DNA from 3 places in the Clostridioides sp. GD02367 genome. Region 2 is predicted to be linked to each of the others. Evidence: riboswitches for the same ligand, from Rfam matches in the RefSeq annotation. Region 2 holds a riboswitch; each other region holds the start of a gene.

What was found. A riboswitch is a leader RNA that binds a small molecule or an ion and turns the genes downstream of it on or off. The one in region 2 is predicted to bind glycine.
Region 1: it holds a riboswitch for glycine, as region 2 does, so the genes downstream of both, Q3223_RS02595 (GrdX family protein) here and gcvPA (aminomethyl-transferring glycine dehydrogenase subunit GcvPA) in region 2, are expected to answer to the same signal.
Region 3: it holds a riboswitch for glycine, as region 2 does, so the genes downstream of both, Q3223_RS03030 (sodium:alanine symporter family protein) here and gcvPA (aminomethyl-transferring glycine dehydrogenase subunit GcvPA) in region 2, are expected to answer to the same signal.

The regions. Positions count from the first base shown of each region.
Region 1 covers NZ_JBJODK010000002.1:121,892-128,652, reverse strand. The annotation lists gene Q3223_RS02610 (glycine/sarcosine/betaine reductase component B subunit) at 87-1,373, opposite strand; gene trxA (thioredoxin TrxA) at 1,642-1,959, opposite strand; gene trxB (thioredoxin-disulfide reductase) at 2,028-2,975, opposite strand; gene Q3223_RS02595 (GrdX family protein) at 3,071-3,493, opposite strand; glycine riboswitch at 3,546-3,656, opposite strand; gene Q3223_RS02590 (M3 family oligoendopeptidase) at 3,987-5,681, opposite strand; gene yidA (sugar-phosphatase) at 6,194-6,761, shown strand, end outside.
Region 2 covers NZ_JBJODK010000014.1:67,761-74,521, forward strand. The annotation lists gene gcvPB (aminomethyl-transferring glycine dehydrogenase subunit GcvPB) at 294-1,751, opposite strand; gene gcvPA (aminomethyl-transferring glycine dehydrogenase subunit GcvPA) at 1,751-4,225, opposite strand; glycine riboswitch at 4,435-4,539, opposite strand; tRNA gene Q3223_RS16195 (tRNA-Leu) at 5,059-5,139, opposite strand; gene Q3223_RS16200 (Na+/H+ antiporter NhaC family protein) at 5,249-6,761, opposite strand, start outside.
Region 3 covers NZ_JBJODK010000002.1:220,292-227,052, forward strand. The annotation lists gene araD (L-ribulose-5-phosphate 4-epimerase) at 1-34, shown strand, start outside; gene Q3223_RS03025 (class II aldolase/adducin family protein) at 52-699, shown strand; gene Q3223_RS03030 (sodium:alanine symporter family protein) at 850-2,217, opposite strand; glycine riboswitch at 2,406-2,494, opposite strand; gene Q3223_RS03035 (DNA topoisomerase III) at 2,923-5,043, shown strand; gene Q3223_RS03040 (flagellar protein FliS) at 5,147-6,388, shown strand; gene ytvI (sporulation integral membrane protein YtvI) at 6,453-6,761, opposite strand, start outside.

The DNA.
Region 1 (6,761 bases), on a different contig from region 2:
TATATTTTTTTATATCTATAACATTTATTATAATTTATCTATAATATGTTTAATTAACATTACTCAATCGTTTAATAAAATACTTCTTAATATCCTTTAGCAGTTAAATGACCAAATCCTGTTTCATTAGTTGCACCTGTTATAGCTTGTATTTCAACTTCAATAGTTCCATCAGCCTTTAAGCTTCCATCAGAACCACCAGCTATTACATCTACTACTTCTAAATGACCAATTACTTTATCTAATTTAGGAAGTACTACAACTTGGTTAGCATTTCCACCTGTTACAACAGCATCAGCTCTTACATCTGCATCTGCAAGTGATTGAGAACCTCCATCACGTCCAGCATATTCATCTGTAACTATAACAGTTTTTACACCTTGCATTTCTATCTTCTTACAGTTCATTATAAGGTCAGTATCTGGATTTCCAAAACCTTCTTGTGAAACTATAACTGCATCTAATCCTAAGTATTTACATAATTTAGAAGTCCAGTTTGAAGATCTTTCTTTGTCTGCTAGGTAAACATTTTCATTAGTTATAATTACACCTACAAAGTTTATATCTTTACCATGTCTTGCATATAAGTCTTCAACAACTCCATTGTTTATATGAACATAACTTGGGTTTTTGTCACACGCAGAAACACAGTTACCACTTACAATTGCTCCGTCCATTAATTCTGTTGGATATAATAAAGTTGGTACTATTTGTTTTGCATCCACTCCATATACATAAGTATCATGTAATAATCCTTGAGTTTGAAGCATGTAAACATATCCTACTTTTGGAAGTTCTGGATATTCTTTTATTGACTCAAGAAGAGGCTTAGTTTCATATACTGAAACTTCATCTGGAGTAAGATTTCTTGCTGCTTCTCCTAAATACATTGCTGCTTTAAATCCTATCATTCTAACAGCTTTTTCATGAGCATATTGTTTTAAACCATCAATAGGTTCAGCTATTACTACAACATTATTTAATTTAGAAAATGGAGTGTATTTAGCTCCTTCTCCAGTCATGTCTACTATACCTTCTTGGAAACCTACTATTTTTCCAGTAGTTACAACAGCTACACCTTTTAAAGCATGAGTTTTTCCTTCTCCTACAGTGTCAACTTTAGACATTATACCTGGGAATATTCCCCCATTACCTTCAACTTTTACTCTTGGCTCGATAACATCTTTTACAGGTGTTATTCTTACGCTTTCACCTGGACGAGCTAATTCTATATCTATAGATTTTATATGCTCATCTCCACCAATCTCTTGTAGCATCTCTTGCTTATTGATGAATAATACTCCATCTTTTACTTCTGTTACATCACCAAATTGAATATCTTTTATAAAGATTTTCCCTAATTCAAGACGCATACTTGCACCTCCTGTTATTTAATTTGTGTATATGCATTTGAGTTTTTCTCAAAATTATATCATTTTATAACTTTTATTAAAGATAATTTTATAATATAGTATTTTTATGTCTTAAATATTTGTTATATTATTAAAAAATATTTACTGTAAAAAAATTATTTTATTTAAAATTATTTTTTTAACAAACTTGAATATAAAAACCTCTTTTATCTTATTATCTTCAGACTAAAACATATTTTTACTTTATTGTTAATATTTCGCCAATATCTTAAAGATATTTTTTAATCATGTCTTCTATATTAGGAACTGTAGCATCATCTTTAGTAACTTCGTCTACTTTTTCCCCATCTTTGTATATAGCCATAGTTGGAAGACCTAATACTTTTTGTTTTATAGCTAATCTTCTAGCTTTTGTTGTATCCATCTTACAGAATTTTATTTTGTCCCCATAAGTCTCAGCTAATTTATGAACATCTGGCATTAAAGCTTTACAAGGCTCACAACCTTCACTCCAGAAATCAACAAATACAAAACCTTCTGCGTTTAAAACTTCTTCTTCAAATGTAGCCTTATCTAAATCTAACATTTTATTTTTCCCCCTTGAAATTTTTATTTTATTTTAAATATTATTTATTAAATTTAATTTACAGACTTTTAATTTCCAAACTTTTCATCAATGTATTTCTCAGCTACTATAGATGCAATTGCTCCATCATTAGTTGCAGTTACAACCTGTCTTAGAGTTTTAGATCTACAATCTCCTGCTGCAAATACACCTGGTATGTTAGTTTTCATGTCTTCATCAGTTATTATATAACCTTTTTCGTCCATATCAACTTTACCTTTGAATAAATCAGTTTGAGCATCTAATCCAACGAAAACAAATACTCCCATTGTTCCATCTTCTTCATCTGCAAAATATTCATGAGTTTCTCCAGTAATCTTGTTTTTAAATACTACTGACTCTAATATTCCATCACCTTTGATTTCTTCTATTACTGTATCTAATAAGAATTCTATCTTTGGATTAGCTTTTGCTTTTTCTTCAACACTCTTAGCACATCTAAATCCTTGTCTTCTATGTACAATTGTTACTTTTCTAGCAAATTTAGTTAAATACATTGCTTCTTCTAATGCACTATCTCCTCCACCTACAACAAACACTTCAAAGTCTTCAAAGAAATCTGCATCGCAAGTTGCACAATATGAAACTCCTTTACCAGTAAGTTCTTTTTCCCCTGGGCAACCAATTTTTCTTGGAGTTGCTCCTGTTCCTATTATTACTGCTTTAGCTCTATACTCTGCTTTTTGGCCTTTTAAAACTTTTATATCTCCATCTAGCTCAGTATCCACAATGTTATCTCTTAGAATTTCTGCTCCAAACTCTTTGCATTGTTCAACCATTCTAGCTATTAAACTTGGTCCTGTTGCATTTGGAACTGACCCTGGATAATTTGCAATTTCATGTGTTATTACAATTTGCCCACCAGTTTTGTCTTTTTCTAGGATTAGAGTATTCAACTTTGCTCTTGCCCCATAAAGCCCTGCTGCAAGCCCTGCTGGTCCTGAACCAATTATTACTAAGTCATATACATTTTCCATTTTGACTTATCCTCCCCAATTAGATTTCTCATTTTATTTAATATTAAATTAGATTTAATATTTAGGCTGCTTTAATAACTTTTTAACAATTTTTTTTATTCATACTGCATTCTTTGTATTGTATTATAAAATATATCATAATCAATTACTCTAAAGTCGTCTTGAACACTTTCTGTCCATTTTGGAGTCTTTTTATTATTCTGAAATTTACTTGCAGTGATGATTGCTTCTTCAATTAAGGTTAAAGAGTTTATATCCAAACGATTTCCTCTCTTTAGTATAATAGTTCTATAAGGTGTTTCATTTGGTTTTACACTCCCATAGAGTGGATGAGATAAAAGTTCATATCCTTCATGTATCAAATCTCTACTTGCTTCTAAGATACCAATATAAGTTGTGTCTTTAAACAAAACTTCTCTTTCTTGAACTTCTTCTCTTACTTTTGGATTATTTGTAATTATTATCATTTTTTTACTCTCTTTCAATCTTTTATTTATTACTTGATAAATAAAAAACATGAAAAACAAATCTCCCAATTTGTCTTCCCTGTTAAAATCATTTTCAGAGCCCCGTCCAAGTACAGTCATTTTTACCTGAGAATTTCATCTAATCTTTTGGGTAAATAGGATTAAATTTGTCCCTTCGGTCGCTTTTTATAAAGCAGTCTCCCATACTCTTCATCCGGATTATTAAGTTATCAGAAAATTGAAAATTAAGCAATTTATCCTTTGTTTTCTACAAATAGCTTTTTTCTATCTCTGTTGACTTAAGTATATAAACATTCTATAAAATTTGCAATAGTTTTTTTATATGTATTTTGTATACATTTTTACTTTTTTTTCCAAGTGTTGATATTGCATATTTCCTGTATTTTCTTTTTTTTTTAAGTACAAACCTTTTTTGGTTTACTTTCTCAAACTGATTAAAAATATAACTATTTGTGTATCATCCCTTTGTTTTTTACATATTCTTTAATTTTTCTTTTTTATATGGTAAAATTCTCATAATTTTTTATAATTTGCTATCATTTACTTCATCAAACCAAGATTTAACCTCCCTTATGATAGACTTAACACAGTCATTATCAAATGGTGAATGTAGATTTCCCACACTTACAATATCTAAAAATGATTTTGTTCCTCCAACTCTACAAATATTTATATAATCTTGCCATCCTGCATCTCTATCTTGAATCATTTTTTTCCAAAATTGTAATGCACAAAGTTGAGCTAGTACATAGTCTATATAATAAAATGGATTTTTAAATATATGACCTTGCTTAAACCACCAACACCCTCTATCTAAAAAAGAATTATTGTCATAGTTTCTATGAGGTAAGTATTTTTTCTCTAAATATCTCCATTTTTCTTTTCTTTTTGCTTTATCCTCATTAGGATTTTTATAAACATAATGCTGAAATTCATCAACAATTATTCCATAAGGTATAAATTTGACGGCTGTCGACAAGTGAGTAAATTTATATTTATCTGTATCTTCTTTAAAAAACAGATTCATCCATGGCCATGTTATAAATTCCATACTCATTGAATGAATTTCACAGCTGTCAAGTGTTGGAAAATTAATCTCTGGCATATCAATCCATCTAGACATGTATAACTGGAACGCATGTCCTGCTTCATGTGTTAATACATCTATGTCATCATAAGTTTGGTTGAAGTTAGAAAAAATGAATGGTGACTTGTAGTCTGGTATGTAGGTACAATAACCTCCAGCTCCTTTTCCTTTCTTTGTTTCTAAATCCATAAGTTCATTTTCCAGCATAAAATTAAAAAATTCCTCTGTTTCTTTTGAAAGTTCACTATACATCCTTTGCCCATTCTGAATTATGTACTTTGAATCACCTTTTAATCTTGCATTTCCTGTTAAAAATTCCACGTCTTCATCTATGTAACTTAAGTTTTCTAGACCAAGTCTTTTAGCTTGTTTTTTATAAAGCTCATTGGCCATTGGAACAACATATTTTAATACTTGCTTTCTAATATTTTCTACCATATCTTCTCTATAGTCACTTCTCATCATTCTGATATATCCAAGCTCTACAAAATCTTCAAAGCCTAATTTTTTAGATATCTTATCTCTAAGTTTAACTAATTTATCAAATATGTCATCAAATTTTGATTCGTTTTCTTCAAAAAAATTATAATATGCTTTGTTGGCCAATTCTCTTGTCTTCCTACAATTAGAGTACATAAACTTTCCCATACTAGATAAATTTCTTTCTTCTCCATCGAACATTATTTGTGCTGATGCTAAAAGTTTAGTATACTCTGAACACAATTTATTTTCTTCTTGCAATTCACTTATTATATCTTTAGAAAAACTTTTCAGAGAATAGTCTATTATTGTGAAAAATTGTTTTCCAAATTTTTTTATTAAATCACATTTAAACTTTGAATTTATTACAACATCATAAAAATAAGAATTTAACTCTTCATACAAAGGCAAATATTCATCCCAGTAATTTTTTTCCTCTTGATAGAATTTATTAAGTGTATCTATACTGTATCTTATTGATGCTATATTTGACAACGTTTCTATTTTATTTCTCAATAAATTAATCTTATGTATATTTTCTTGTTGTTCTTCATAGGTACAGGATTTTTTTATATCTTCTACACACTCCAAAAATTCTTTTTTTATACTATCATAATTGGGTCTTTCATACTTAAATTGTGAAAACTTCATTTAAAACGCTCCTTTGCAACTTTATTTTATATCTTTATATCATACTTTTATATCTTCGATATACATAGTTTTATATACTGCCTAAGTCTAATTTATAAATTATTATATATATTAAATATTCTTTACATTGTAATCACGTTGAATAATAACATATGATTGATATAATTACAATATTTTGTGATATAAAATCAACTACCATGTATATTATTAGAAAAACATTCATATAAAAACCGTAGCTTTTATAACAAATACTTCTATTTACATAATAATGCAAACGATAGCATTTTTATAATTGATACTTACAAAACAATTAAAAATCTACTTTTTAAATATACATATTATATAGATAATATTTTTATCAAAAAATTAATATTATTAAACTTTCTAAATTGCTTATCTCTTGGTATAATAGTATACAAAACTAATCATATTTTCCACTGAAATTTTGTTCAACACTAGTTGTGTCAACGTTTTCATAGGAAAATTGAGTATATAACTTACTGGAGGTTGATATGTACAAATTAATCGCATTAGATATTGATGGAACAATATTAAACACACAAAAAAGGATTACTCCTGAGGTCTTTGATTCTATTCAAGAAGCAAAAAAGGCTGGTGCCAAAGTTGTTATAACAACAGGCAGACCTCTTCCTGGTGTAAAAGCACTTCTAAATCAATTAAACTTAACAGATGAAGGTGATTATGTTATATGTTTTAATGGAGCCATTATTCAAGAAGTCAAGAGTGAAGAAATTATACATGATGTGGAAATGACTTTAGATGACTTTGATTTTATATATAATAACATTTGTAAAAAATATAATACCAAAATACACATAAATACAATGACCAATTTAATTACACCAAACGAAATTCCTGGTAAGTATACTCTTCATGAAGCTAAATTAAATGATATAGATGTTAAATATATACAAAAAGATAAAATTGATGAATCTATTAAAATCTGTAAAATTATGATAGTTGATGAACCAGAAAGATTAGAAGAAATTATACAACAGCTACCTAAAAATTTATTCAATAAATATACTATAGTAAGGTCTGCTCCTTTTTATCTAGAGT
Region 2 (6,761 bases):
TAATTCTTAAGATTTCCTAAATTTTTATAAATTTCGATATATTTTAGTTAAGCTTCTCTTAAGCTAAAAAAGTAAATAAAATTTTACCAAAATAAATTTCTATAATTCCTATAAATATTGGTATTATAATCATTATCCTAACACTCTATATAGATGCTAATGTAATTTAAAACTTCTGTAGTAAATATCATATATATTAATACATAAAAAAGCTATCTAAACCAGATTAAGTTAGATAGCTTTTTCTTATAAATACAAATTTATTTATATTTACAATTTTTATTTTTAATTTTTTATCTTTGTGACCATGTAAGTATAGGTTTCTTTACCGCTCTTGCGTCATCCACTCTCTTAACTAAAGTATTATGTGGAGCAGTTTTCAATAGCTCTGGCTCTTCTTTTGCCTCTTTAGCAACATTTTTCATAGCTTCTATAAAACTATCTAATGTTTCAATGCTTTCACTTTCTGTAGGCTCTATCATAAGTGCTTCATTTATAATAAGAGGAAAATACATTGTTGGAGGATGGTATCCATAATCTAAAAGTCTCTTTGCTATATCGATAGTTTTTATATTTGCCTCTCCTCTTGGTAATCCACCTAATACAAACTCATGTTTACATAAAGTATCTATTGGTAAGATATAATTATCTTTTATACTCTCTTTGATATAATTAGCATTTAAAACTGCCATCTCACTTGCTTCTTTAAGGCCATCTCTTCCCATAGTTAATATATATGTGTAAGCTCTTACAAGCACTCCAAAATTACCATAGAAGTTTTTAATTTTTCCAATAGATTTTTCTCTATCATAATTTAATACAAACTTATCTTCTTGTTTCTCAATCACTGGTATTGGTAAAAAAGGTACCAATTCTTTTTTAACTCCAACAGGACCAGCTCCTGGCCCTCCTCCACCATGAGGAGTAGAAAAAGTCTTATGAAGATTAAGATGCACTACATCAAATCCCATATCTCCAGGTCTTGTTATTCCCATAATAGCATTCATATTTGCACCATCATAGTACAAAAGCCCTCCTGCTTCATGTACAAGGCTTGCTATTTCTTTTATATTTTTTTCAAACAATCCAAGAGTACTTGGGTTAGTAAGCATAAGAGCTGCTACTTCATCACTTAAGACTTCTTTTAATGCATCTATGTCTACAGCTCCATTTTTATCAGATGCTATCTGAATCACATCAAAGTTTGCCATAGCTGCACTTGCTGGATTTGTTCCATGTGCAGAATCAGGAATTATTACTTTAGTTCTCTTATGGTCTCCTCTGTTTTCATGGTATGCTTTTATAATCATTAACCCTGTAAATTCTCCATGTGAACCTGCTGAAGGTTGTAGTGTGACTTCATCCATACCTGTAATTTCTGCAAGTCTACTTGACAAGTCATACATTAAAGAAAGAGAACCTTGTGCTGTATCTGAAGATTGGTATGGATGCATTCCTGTAAAGTTTGGAAGTGCTGCCATATCTTCATTTATTTTAGGGTTATATTTCATAGTACAAGAACCTAAAGGATAAAAACCTGTATCAACTCCAAAATTTTTATTCGATAATAGGGTATAATGTCTAACTAATTCTAATTCACCAACTTCTGGCAAATTCAATTCACTTTGTCTAACCATACTTTGGTCAATCATATCTTCTACTTTTATATCATCTATATCTAACTTTGGAAGTGAATATGCTTTTCTACCTTTTTTAGATATATCTATCAACAAACTATTATATTCTTTCATTATAATCCCTCCATTATTCCAACTAACTTATCTATTTCTTCTTTGCTTCTTTTCTCAGTCACACAAAGTAAAGTTGAATTTTTTAATTCTGGATAATTGTGTTCTAAATTATAACCACCTAATATATTTTCTTCTAAAAGTTTATTATTTATAGTTTCTACATTAAGATTTCCTTGTACAGTAAATTCTTTGAAAAATTTACCTTTGAACATTGGCTTATATTTCCCAGTTTGTATAAGTTTATTATAAGCATAATGTGCTTTTTTCATAGATTGCATGCCAACTTCTTTAAAACCTTCTTTACCCATAGTAGCCATATATATTGAGGCTACAAGAGCATTTAAGGCTTGATTTGAACATATATTAGAAGTTGCTTTTTCTCTCCTTACATGTTGTTCTCTAGTTTGTAAAGTTAGTACATATGCAGTTTTACCTTCTGTATCTAAACTTTGCCCAACTATTCTTCCTGGCATTTTTCTTGTATACTTAGATTTGCTAGCCAAAAATCCTACATAAGGACCTCCAAAATTGATAGGATTTCCTAATGATTGAGCTTCTCCAACAACAATATCTGCTCCTATTTCACCTGGTGTCTTTAAAACACCTAATGATATTGGGTCAACACTCATAATTAACATAGCCTTATTTTCATGAGTTATTTTTTCTATTTCTTCCATTTCTTCAATAATTCCAAAGAAGTTAGGAGTCTGTATAAGAACACATGCTGTATCTTTATCTACTGAAGCTCTTAATTTTTCTATATCTGTAATTCCATATTCATTACAAAAATCAATTTCTACTATTTCACAATCTTTATATTGCAGATAAGTCTTTAGTACTGATAAAGTTTCAGGATGTGTAGTTTTTGATACTACTATTTTACTTTTTCTCGTCTGGTTCATAGCCATTATACATGCTTCTATTGCAGCAGTTGCCCCATCATACATTGATGCATTTGCAATTTCCATACCAGTAATTTCTGCAATCATAGATTGGAACTCAAACACTACTTGTAAAGTCCCTTGACTTATTTCAGCTTGATATGGAGTATATGCTGTATAAAACTCAGATCTTGAAGTTATATGTTTTATAATTGATGGTATATAATGGTCATATGCACCAGCTCCAAGAAAACAAGTTAAATCTTCTAAACTTAAATTTTCTTCTGACAATCTTTTTACTATTTTACTTACTTCTAATTCAGATTTCCCACTTTCTAAATTCAAATCTCTTTTTAACTTTATTTCATCTGGTATATCTGAAAATAATTCATCAACTGAATTTAATCCTACTACCTTTAGCATTTTTGATTTATCTTCACTTGTGGCAGGTATATATGAAAATTTATTCTCTTCATTTGATATAGTATTATCTTTTTTATATTGCTTTTTGTAAAAAGGTTTCTTAACTATCATCGCAGGAACAACTTTTTTTCTTATTGCTATTCCTATTTCATTTCCTAATTTTGCATATTCAGAATCTATAATTCCCATACCTAAAATTTTTCCTGTTGTTGGGGATGCACATCCTGTTGTTACAAAACCTACTGTTTTGTCGCCAATCTTTATATCGTATCCATTTCTAGGCATCCCTTTACCTTGCATCTCAAAGCCTATTAATTTTCTTTTAGCTCCACTTTCTTTTTCTTCTGATAAGATTGTTTTCCCAACAAAACCTTCCTTGTTTGTTTTTACAAAAATTGATAAGCCTCCTTCAATTGGAGATATATGTTCATTTATTTCATGGCCATACAGAGGTAGAGCTGCTTCAAATCTCAAAGTATCTCTACAGCCTAAACCAGCAGGACATATGTCTTCTCCTCCAGCCTTTAAAACTTCATTCCAAATTATTTCTGTATGTTCGCTTTTACAATATATCTCAAATCCATCTTCTCCAGTATATCCTGTTCTTGAAACTAAACAAGTTAAACCACATATTTTTGTTGATGGAATTGACTTATAAAATTTTATTGATTTTAAATCTATATCTATGATTTTTTGAAGAATTTCTTCTGCTTTAGGCCCTTGAACTGCTAGTTGACTAACTTCATTAGAAACATTTTTTATATCTACATGGTATCCTTCACTTTGTTTTATTATCCATGCTACATCTTTATCTATATTCCCTGCATTTATTACTAATAAATAATCTTCTTCACCAAATTTATATATTAATAAATCGTCAACTACTCCTCCATTTTCATAACACATAGGTGTATATATAATGTCATTTATCTTTAATGTGCTTATATCATTTGTAACTAAATTTTGTATAAATTTTTCTGAATCTGCACCTTTTATTTGTACCTCTCCCATATGAGATACATCAAATATACCTGCACTTTTTCTAACCATTTCATGCTCTTTATTTATTCCTTCATATTCTAAAGGCATTTCCCAGCCAGCAAATTCAACAAGTTTTGCTCCAAGCTCTTTGTGTATATTATACAAAGGTACTCTTTTCAATTCATTCATATATAACCCTCCCTATAAATTTAGACCCACTATATTTAAGTAATTTCGATATTATGTCCTGTACTTTTTCATAAAAAAAAGATATATCAGCATAGAAAATAATCCTAGCCTATATATCCCTGTTTGTATACCTGAAAGATTTAATAATTTAATATTATTTTGCTTCTTCGGTGACTTATAGTCTATTAACCTAAGTCTCTCCAGAGTCCCATCAATTAGCGATATATTTGCCTGAAAGTTTCTCTAAGAATTGGCATTTCTTAAATTGCTTCTTCGGCGCCTTTTTATATAAAGATCTCTCTCGCTAATCTCATTTGGAAATATTTATTTTCATTTTTATTGTATGAATATTTCAATTAAATGTCAACACATTATATTTATTTTTTTTTATGTATTAATTTTTTTGTTAAGTTTTTATTATCAATTATACTACTTTTATAATATTAACTTTTATACATATATGTTATATATTAATGTAAAATAATATATTTATTTAATTTATTACTAGCATGTCATATAAAACACTAAAAGTAAAGTTATATTGTAATTTACTATATTATGTTAAAGATATATTTATACATGCAATAGAATCGTTTGCAAATTTATCTTTGTGAAAAATAAGATTTTATCTTATTGACAAATATCTAAGAATTTATATGTAATTGTAATTTTAAACAACAAAAAAAGCACTCAATGTGCTTTTATATTTATTAATAAAATATCCTTAGAAATATATTCATATTATATTTGATTTATCAAAAAATAAAAACGGGATAGCCCACTCCGAAAGCCAGCAATCCCAGTTTTTTTCAGCACAACTAAGTACTGTAGAGTGCGGATGAAGGGAGTCGAACCCCCACGCCAATGGCGCTAGATCCTAAGTCTAGTGCGTCTGCCAATTCCGCCACATCCGCTTATCACTCTTTTATTTTACTATATTTCGCTATTATTTTCAATAACTTTTTAAAATTATCTAAAAACTAACAAAAGAATGATAATAAAAGGTTAAATTTATTTATATCTTTATTCTGCAAGTTCTATCTCTGCTTCATCAACTCTCTTACCAATTATTTGAATACCAACAAATACAGCAGCTATAGCTACTGGTAATACTATATATATTGGCAATCCTAATCCAGCTGGTATATATCCAAATACAATAGTGATTACTGCTGTAAATATAGCATATGGCATTTGAGTATTAACATGGTCTATATGATTACAACCAGCTCCCATCGAAGAAAGTATTGTTGTATCTGAAATCGGAGAACAGTGGTCTCCAAATATTGCACCTGTTAAGACTGCACTTGTACTCACTATTACATAAGACATATCAGGATTTAATGAGTAAGCTAGTGGTATTGCTAGTGGCATAAGTATACCCATTGTTCCATAAGCTGTTCCAGTAGCAAAAGATATTATTGCTCCTAAACCAAATATTAAACTTGGCAATAAGAATGGAGGTAGTGAACCTGATAATAAGTGTATCAAAAATTTAGCTGTACCTAATTCTTTTATTACTGAACTTAATGACCATGCAAGTATTAATATTACACCAGTTATTACTAAACTTTTCATCCCATCTATCCAAACATCAATTGCTTCTGACACTGTAAAAATCTTCTTAACTACAGCCATTATAATAGCAACTAAACTTGCAACAAGTGCAGATTGGAATAATGCTCTAGATGCATCAGATGCACTAAATGCTTCTTTTATTGCTCCAAAAGAATATGGTGAATTTGTAAATAGTTGTATTAGAGCTTTATCTTCACCACCCATTATAGACGTATATCCACTATAATAGAATGATGCCAAAGCAACTATTATTAATGTTCCTATTGGGATTATAGCATTCCACACACTCAATTTTACTCCATTTTTTGGTGCTAAATCATCTAATTCTTCTACACCTTCATCAAGGTCTGTACCAACTTTTCTACTTCTAGATTTTATTTCTGCTTTTTTCATTGGCCCAAATTCTTTTAATAATAATGCTGATATTACAATAAATGCTAATATTAATATATTATAAAATCTAAATGGTATTGTATTTAAAAATATACCAAATGCATCAACATCTACACTTATACTTTCAAAAGCATCATGTATCAAACCAACTTCAAGACCTATCCATGTAGATATTATAGCTAATCCAGCAACTGGTGCTGCTGTAGCATCTATTATAAAGGCTAATTTTTCTCTTGATATTTTCATTTTATCTGCAACAGGTCTCATCATAGGACCTACTATTAATGAATTTGCATAATCATCAAAGAATACCAAAAGACCTAAAAACCATGTTATAATTTGTGTACCTTTCGCTGATTTCGCTCTTTTGGCAAGTGCCTCAGCTATAGCCTTAGCTCCTCCCATCTTTGCAACAAGATTTATAACCCCTCCAATTGCTAGAACTTGTAGTATTATCCCTGCATTCCACGGGTCTGATAACGATACCAAAGCTCTATCCACTAAGTCTAAAAATGCTTGTATGAATGTAGCAAACACATTTATACCACTAGCTTTAATTATAAAA
Region 3 (6,761 bases), on a different contig from region 2:
ACATGGAAAAGATGCATACTATGGTCAAAAATGATTATTTGGAGGTAAATTATGTTGGAGTCTTTGAAGGTTAAAATTGTGGAGATAGCAATTAAAGCAGAACATTATGGCTTATGTAAAGAAAAGGCTGGTAATTTTAGTATTAGAGATAAAGAGACTGGATATGTTCTCATAACACCCTCTGGTATAGGAAGAGGAGAATTAAAAACAGAACATATTTGTGTGTTAGATTTAGATGGAAATGTAATAGAAGTTAAGAAGGGAATTAAGCCTAGCAGTGAGATATTGATGCATATTGAAATATATAAAACAAGGGAAAATGTGAATGCTATATCACACACTCACTCTATATATGCAACATCTTTTTCGGTAGCAAAGAAACCCATTATACCAATTGTATATGAGTCTGTTAATTATGGTGGTTATGTGGATATTGCTCCATATGCAAGGCCAGGAACTTTAAAACTTGCTAAAAATGTTTCAAAATTATTGCTATATACAGATGCTTGTTTGTTAGAAAGACATGGATTAACAACTGTGGGTAATGATTTAGAAGAGGCATTATTAAAATCAAGGTATGTAGAAGAAGTAGCAGAAATATACTATAGGTCTTTAGTGTTAAATCAATTTAAGGAACCTGAAGCAGTAGATGTTGATGAATTTAAATCATGGAAATATCCAGAAGAAATAAAATTTTAATCTATACAAATTACATTAAGATATTAATTAAAATATAGATATACTATTTATGTGAATTATTATTTTTGTAAATGTATTTAGTATACTTTTTTAAACGAATATAGAATTCCAGAGTCGTATGAATTTGACTTGGAATTCTATATTTTTTATTTATGCATTATTTTTCAACTGATTTTCTGGAGAATTTATATATTCAAAGTATTTTTTAGTTTCAGATACTATTATAGGAGATAATGCAAGTAAAGCTATTAGGTTAGGTATTGCCATAAGTCCATTTACAATATCAGCAATTATCCAAACAACTTCTAATTTTAAGAATGCACCTAATAGTACCATGGCAACAAATACAGTTCTATATCCATTCATGCCTTTTACACCAAATAGGAACTCAAAACATCTTTCTCCATAATAACTCCAACCTAAAATTGTAGTAAATGCAAATAATGTCAAACTAATTGTAAGTAATATTGGTCCAAATGTAGGAATTGCTCCATTAAAAGCTGCCTGTGTCATAACAGCTCCATTAAGGTCTGAACACCATACTCCTGAAATAACAAGAGAGAATCCAGTAAGTGTACAGATTATAATAGTATCTATAAAAGTACCTGTCATAGATATAAGACCCTGTTCCGCTGGCCATTCAGTTTTAGCCGCAGCTGCAGCTATTGGAGCACTACCTAGACCAGATTCATTTGAAAATACACCACGAGCTATACCATTTCTAATAGCTAGTGAGATAGTTGCTCCTAGGAAACCACCAGTTGCAGCAGTAGTTGTAAAAGCACTTTTAATTATTAGCATAAAAGTTTCTGGTATCTTGTTCCAGAAAGATATTAAAATAATACCACAGATTACAATGTATATAACAGCCATAAAAGGTACTATTTTAGTAGCTACATTAGAGATACTTTTAAGACCTCCAAACACAACTAAGGCTACAAATACTGCTAATATGACACCTGTAATTCTAGGGTCTACACCAAAACTACTATTTATTGCATCTGTTATTGAATTTACTTGAGTGAAAGTACCTATTCCTAAAAGTGCAACTAATATACCACTTATAGCAAAAAATATTGCAAGAGGTCTCCATTTTTCACCCATACCGTTTACTATGTAATACATAGGTCCACCAGACACTTGACCATTTTTGTCTTTAGTTCTATATTTTATTGCAAGAACACCTTCTGAATACTTAGTAGCCATTCCAAAGAATGCTGCTATCCACATCCAAAAAAGGGCCCCAGGTCCCCCAGCCTTAATAGCTGTAGCAACACCTACAATATTACCAGTACCAACTGTAGCAGCTAGTGCAGTACATAAAGCTGCAAAACTTGAAACATCACCACTACCTTTGTTTTCAGCAGAGAAGATTAATTTAAGAGCTCTTGGAAGTTTAGTTATTTGTATAACTCCAAGTTTAACAGTAAGCAATATACCAGTACCAACAAGTAGTACTAGTAAGGGTGGTCCCCAAATAAAAGCATCAACTTTGTTTAAAATATCAATTAGATTCATAAAAACACTCCCTCATTTTTTTTGCTTTGCATAATCAATAGAATTTTTAATGAAGTAATTGACAGGAAATAAGTATAATTTATTAATAATTTCTAGTGTAATAAAAAAAGCTAAATCTAAAAAAGATTCAGCTCTGGATATACACTAATTAACAACCAAAATAAAAGTATTAATAATACTGATTTTGGTAGATAATCCCTGTCCTTTTGCCTGAGAGATTGAGCATAAAAGCCTTGCCCCTTCGGCGCCCATAATGGGTCTCTCCAGAGTTCCGTAAATTTTACAGTCCTACTTTTAAAAAGTACCTGAGAGTGTTACTCCTTCGGTGTGCTAGATAGCAACTCTTCTATAAAATCTTAACCGGATATTGATTTGTCATAGCTTATTGTATTAATAATATTAATATAAGTTTTTATGTTTTGTCAACTAAAAAATTAAAAAACAGTAAGAAAATATAAAAATGTAAGTCTAATTACGAATTATAAATTTAAAAATATAAGTAATATACGTGAAATTTGATGTAATAATAAGCATATAAATTAGGTATAAAATAAGTTTTAGATAAAAAAATAAGAAAATCTTAAATAATTAATTAGATACCATTAAATTATGGTAATATTATAGTTACGATATTAAGAAAAGTTCTATTTATTTAGATTTTAAGTGCAATATGAGATTGAACATAGAGAAAGGAAGTATTTTTAGATGGGAAAAATATTAGTACTAGCAGAAAAACCTTCTGTTGGAAGAGATATAGCAAAAGTTTTGGGGTCGAAAAATGAAAAAAATGGATATATAGAGGGGCCAAAGTATGTAGTTACTTGGGCATTAGGTCATTTAGTTACACTTGCAGACCCTGAAAGTTATGGAGAAAGATATAAATCATGGAACTTAGAAGACTTACCAATTCTTCCTAAGTATCTAAAGACTGTTGTAATAAAAAAGAGTGGAAAGCAATTTAATACAGTCAAGGCTCAAATGAATAGGAATGATATAGATGAAATAGTTATAGCAACAGATGCAGGTCGTGAAGGAGAACTTGTGGCAAGATGGATAATAGAAAAATCACAAGTAAAAAAGCCTTTAAAACGTCTTTGGATTTCTTCAAGTACAGATAAAGCAATAAAAGAAGGTTTTGCAAAATTAAAAAGTGGAAAAGAATATGAGAATTTATATTATTCAGCAATAGCACGAGCAGAAGCTGATTGGATTATTGGAATAAATGCAACTAGAGCTTTGACAACAAAGTATAATGCGCAACTTTCTTGTGGAAGAGTTCAAACACCAACTCTTGCCATGTTACTAAAGAGAGAGGAAGAAATAAGAGATTTTAAACCTAAAGAATACTATGGATTGGAGTTAATTGCTACAAAGGGAAGTTCAGACATAAAATTTATTTGGAGTGATAAGAACAACAATTCTTCAACATTCAGTAAAGAAAAGATAGATTCTACATTAAAAAAGGTGAAAAATTTAGATATAAAAATATCTGAGGTAAGTAAATCATATAAGAAAAAATATTCTCCTGCACTATATGATTTAACAGAGTTGCAAAGAGATGCAAATAAAATGTTTGGATTTTCAGCAAAAGAAACATTGTCTATAATGCAAAAGTTATATGAGCATCATAAAGTGCTTACTTATCCTAGAACTGATTCTAGATATTTAACATCAGATATTGTTGGGACATTAAAAGACAGGATAAAAGCTGTAAATGTTAGTGATTATTCAAAGATTTGCAACAAATTATTAAAAAGCAATATTACAGCTAATAAATCTTTTGTTGATAATTCAAAGGTAACAGACCATCATGCAATAATACCAACAGAGCAGAAGGTATTTATGAGTGATTTTAGTGATAAAGAGCGAAAAATATATAATCTTGTAGTAAAAAGATTTTTAGCAGTATTATCTCCTCCATTTGAATATGAGCAGACAACTATAAATGCAAGTATAGAGGGAGAAACATTCAAAGCAAAGGGAAATAAAGTAATAAATTTAGGATGGAAGGAAAGCTATAAAGATATTGATGATGAAGATGAATATGAAAGTATACCAAATGTTTTAGAAAAAGACATACTTAAAGTTAAGGAATTAAAGGTAACTTCAGGTAAAACAAATCCACCACCATATTTAAATGAGGGCACATTATTAACAGCTATGGAAAAAAATGGTCTTGGAACAGTTGCTACAAGAGCAGATATAATAGAAAAATTGTTCAATTCATTTTTGATGGAAAAGAAAAATAAAGATATATATATAACATCAAAAGGGAGACAATTATTGGATTTAGTTCCAGTAGATTTGAAAACACCAGAACTTACAGCTTCATGGGAAAAAAAACTATTGGAGATTTCAAAGGGAAAACTTAATAAAAACACATTTATAAATGATATGAAAGCTTATTCAAAAGACATTGTCTTAGAAGTGAAAAATAGTGATAATAAATTTAAACATGATAATTTAACTAAAAATAGATGTCCAGAGTGTGGTAAATTCATGCTAGAGGTAAATGGTAAAAAGGGTAAAATGCTGATTTGTGAAGATAGAGAGTGTAATACTAGAAAAACTATATCACAAGTAACTAATTCAAGGTGCCCTAATTGTCATAAGAAATTAGAACTTCGTGGAGAAGGTGAAGGAAGAATTTTCACTTGTAGCTGTGGATATAGAGAGAAATTGTCATCTTTCAATAAAAGAAAGCAAGAGGAAAAAAAGAAGGCATCAAAAAAAGATGTTAATCAATACTTAAAAAATCAAAACAAAACTCAAGAAACATTTAATAATCCATTTGCAGAAGCACTAGCTAAATTGAAAAATAAATAGTTTTTAAATTATTATTATACACAATTAGAAGTTTAACTATATATTAGTTATATGTACTGATATAATATAGTGTATAATTTAGGCATGAAAGTAGGGCTGTTAAATGGATTTAAATATTATATTTGAATATTATTGTAAAAAATGTGAGGATACATGGAATAATTCAAGTGTTGAATTATCTGAGAATATAGAAACATATAGTAAAAATTCACAAAAAAAGAGTGAAAAAGAATTGGATAAATTGATAGATACATTATCAACTCACTTAAAAAAATATCCAAGTGATTTTGTATTGAGAAGAATGTGGGTAAAAAAAGGTGAGGTATTTTTACAAAACACATTAGAAAAAGACAATATTTTCAAGTTAGAAAAAATGGATGTTGAAGATAGAAAAAAGTTTTTAGGTATAACAAAACAGTTTATTAGAGATGCCAGAAAATTTGATGATGATTTGCCTATAAGTGATATTATGCAGGCTATGAGGAATGTGTGGATTTCAAATGCATTACAATTATTATTTGATAAAGAAGTTTATTATTCAAAAGCAAACTTTGCATATAGCATGTTATATCCATATACAGACAACTATTTAGACAATACAAATATAAATGAAATTGATAAAGTCTTATTTAATAGCGGGTTAGAAAAAAGACTCTTGGGAGAACAAATTAAACCTAATAACTACCATGAAAGTAAAGTATCCCAAATGATTGATTATATTGAAAGTGTTTATCCTAGAGAAAAATTTAAAGAAGTCTATGAGTCACTATTATTGATATTTAAAAGTCAAGTAAAGAGCTTAAAGCAACAAGATAGAAAAAGTAATTTGTGTGAAGAAGAATTATTATCTATTTCTATTGAAAAAGGTGGTTCATCTGTTTTAGTAGATGGATACTTAATAAGTGGTTTGATGACAAAGGAAGAAATAGAGTTTTGCATTGGTTATGGATTTTTATTGCAAGTATCTGACGATTTGCAGGATATAAAAGAAGATTTAAAATTCAATCATGAAACTGTTATGACAGAAACGATAAAAAATGGAACTTTAGATAAAATCACAAATAAATTAATAAATTTTACTATTGAATTGATAGATGGTTTTAAAATTAATAATAAAAACGAATCTGTAATAACTATGATAAAGAATGATTGCTTGATGTTAATCTTATTTTCTGTAGTGTATAATGCTGAATTTTTTTCTAAGGAATATATAAAAGAAATAGAAAAATTTATTCCATATACAATATCTTACTCATTAGAAATTAAAGAAAAATTTAAAAATGTAGATGTTTTAAATAATGAAGACGAATATAAAGAAATGATTGATATTATTTGTAAAGAGTAGCAAAAATAGTGAGATGTACAATACATCTCACTATTTTAAGTTTAAATAAAATGTAAAAGCTAATCTATTTAAATGCAGTGATAATACCATTATCGTGTAGATTTTTTATGATTGTAGCTGCGATGGGAAATCCAAATAATCCAGCTATTCCAAATAGTTGAGCTCCAACAAACATACACATTAGAGTTATTAAAGGGTATAGACCAATTTGGTGTCCTACTACCTTTGGTTCTAGTATCTGTCTAACTACAGTTATAATGATATATAGTATTAGAAGCCCTATTGCTAAGTTGATATTGCCATTAATTAATGAAATAATCATCCAAGGTGTCAAAATACTTCCTGTACCTAAGACTGGTAAAATATCAACAAG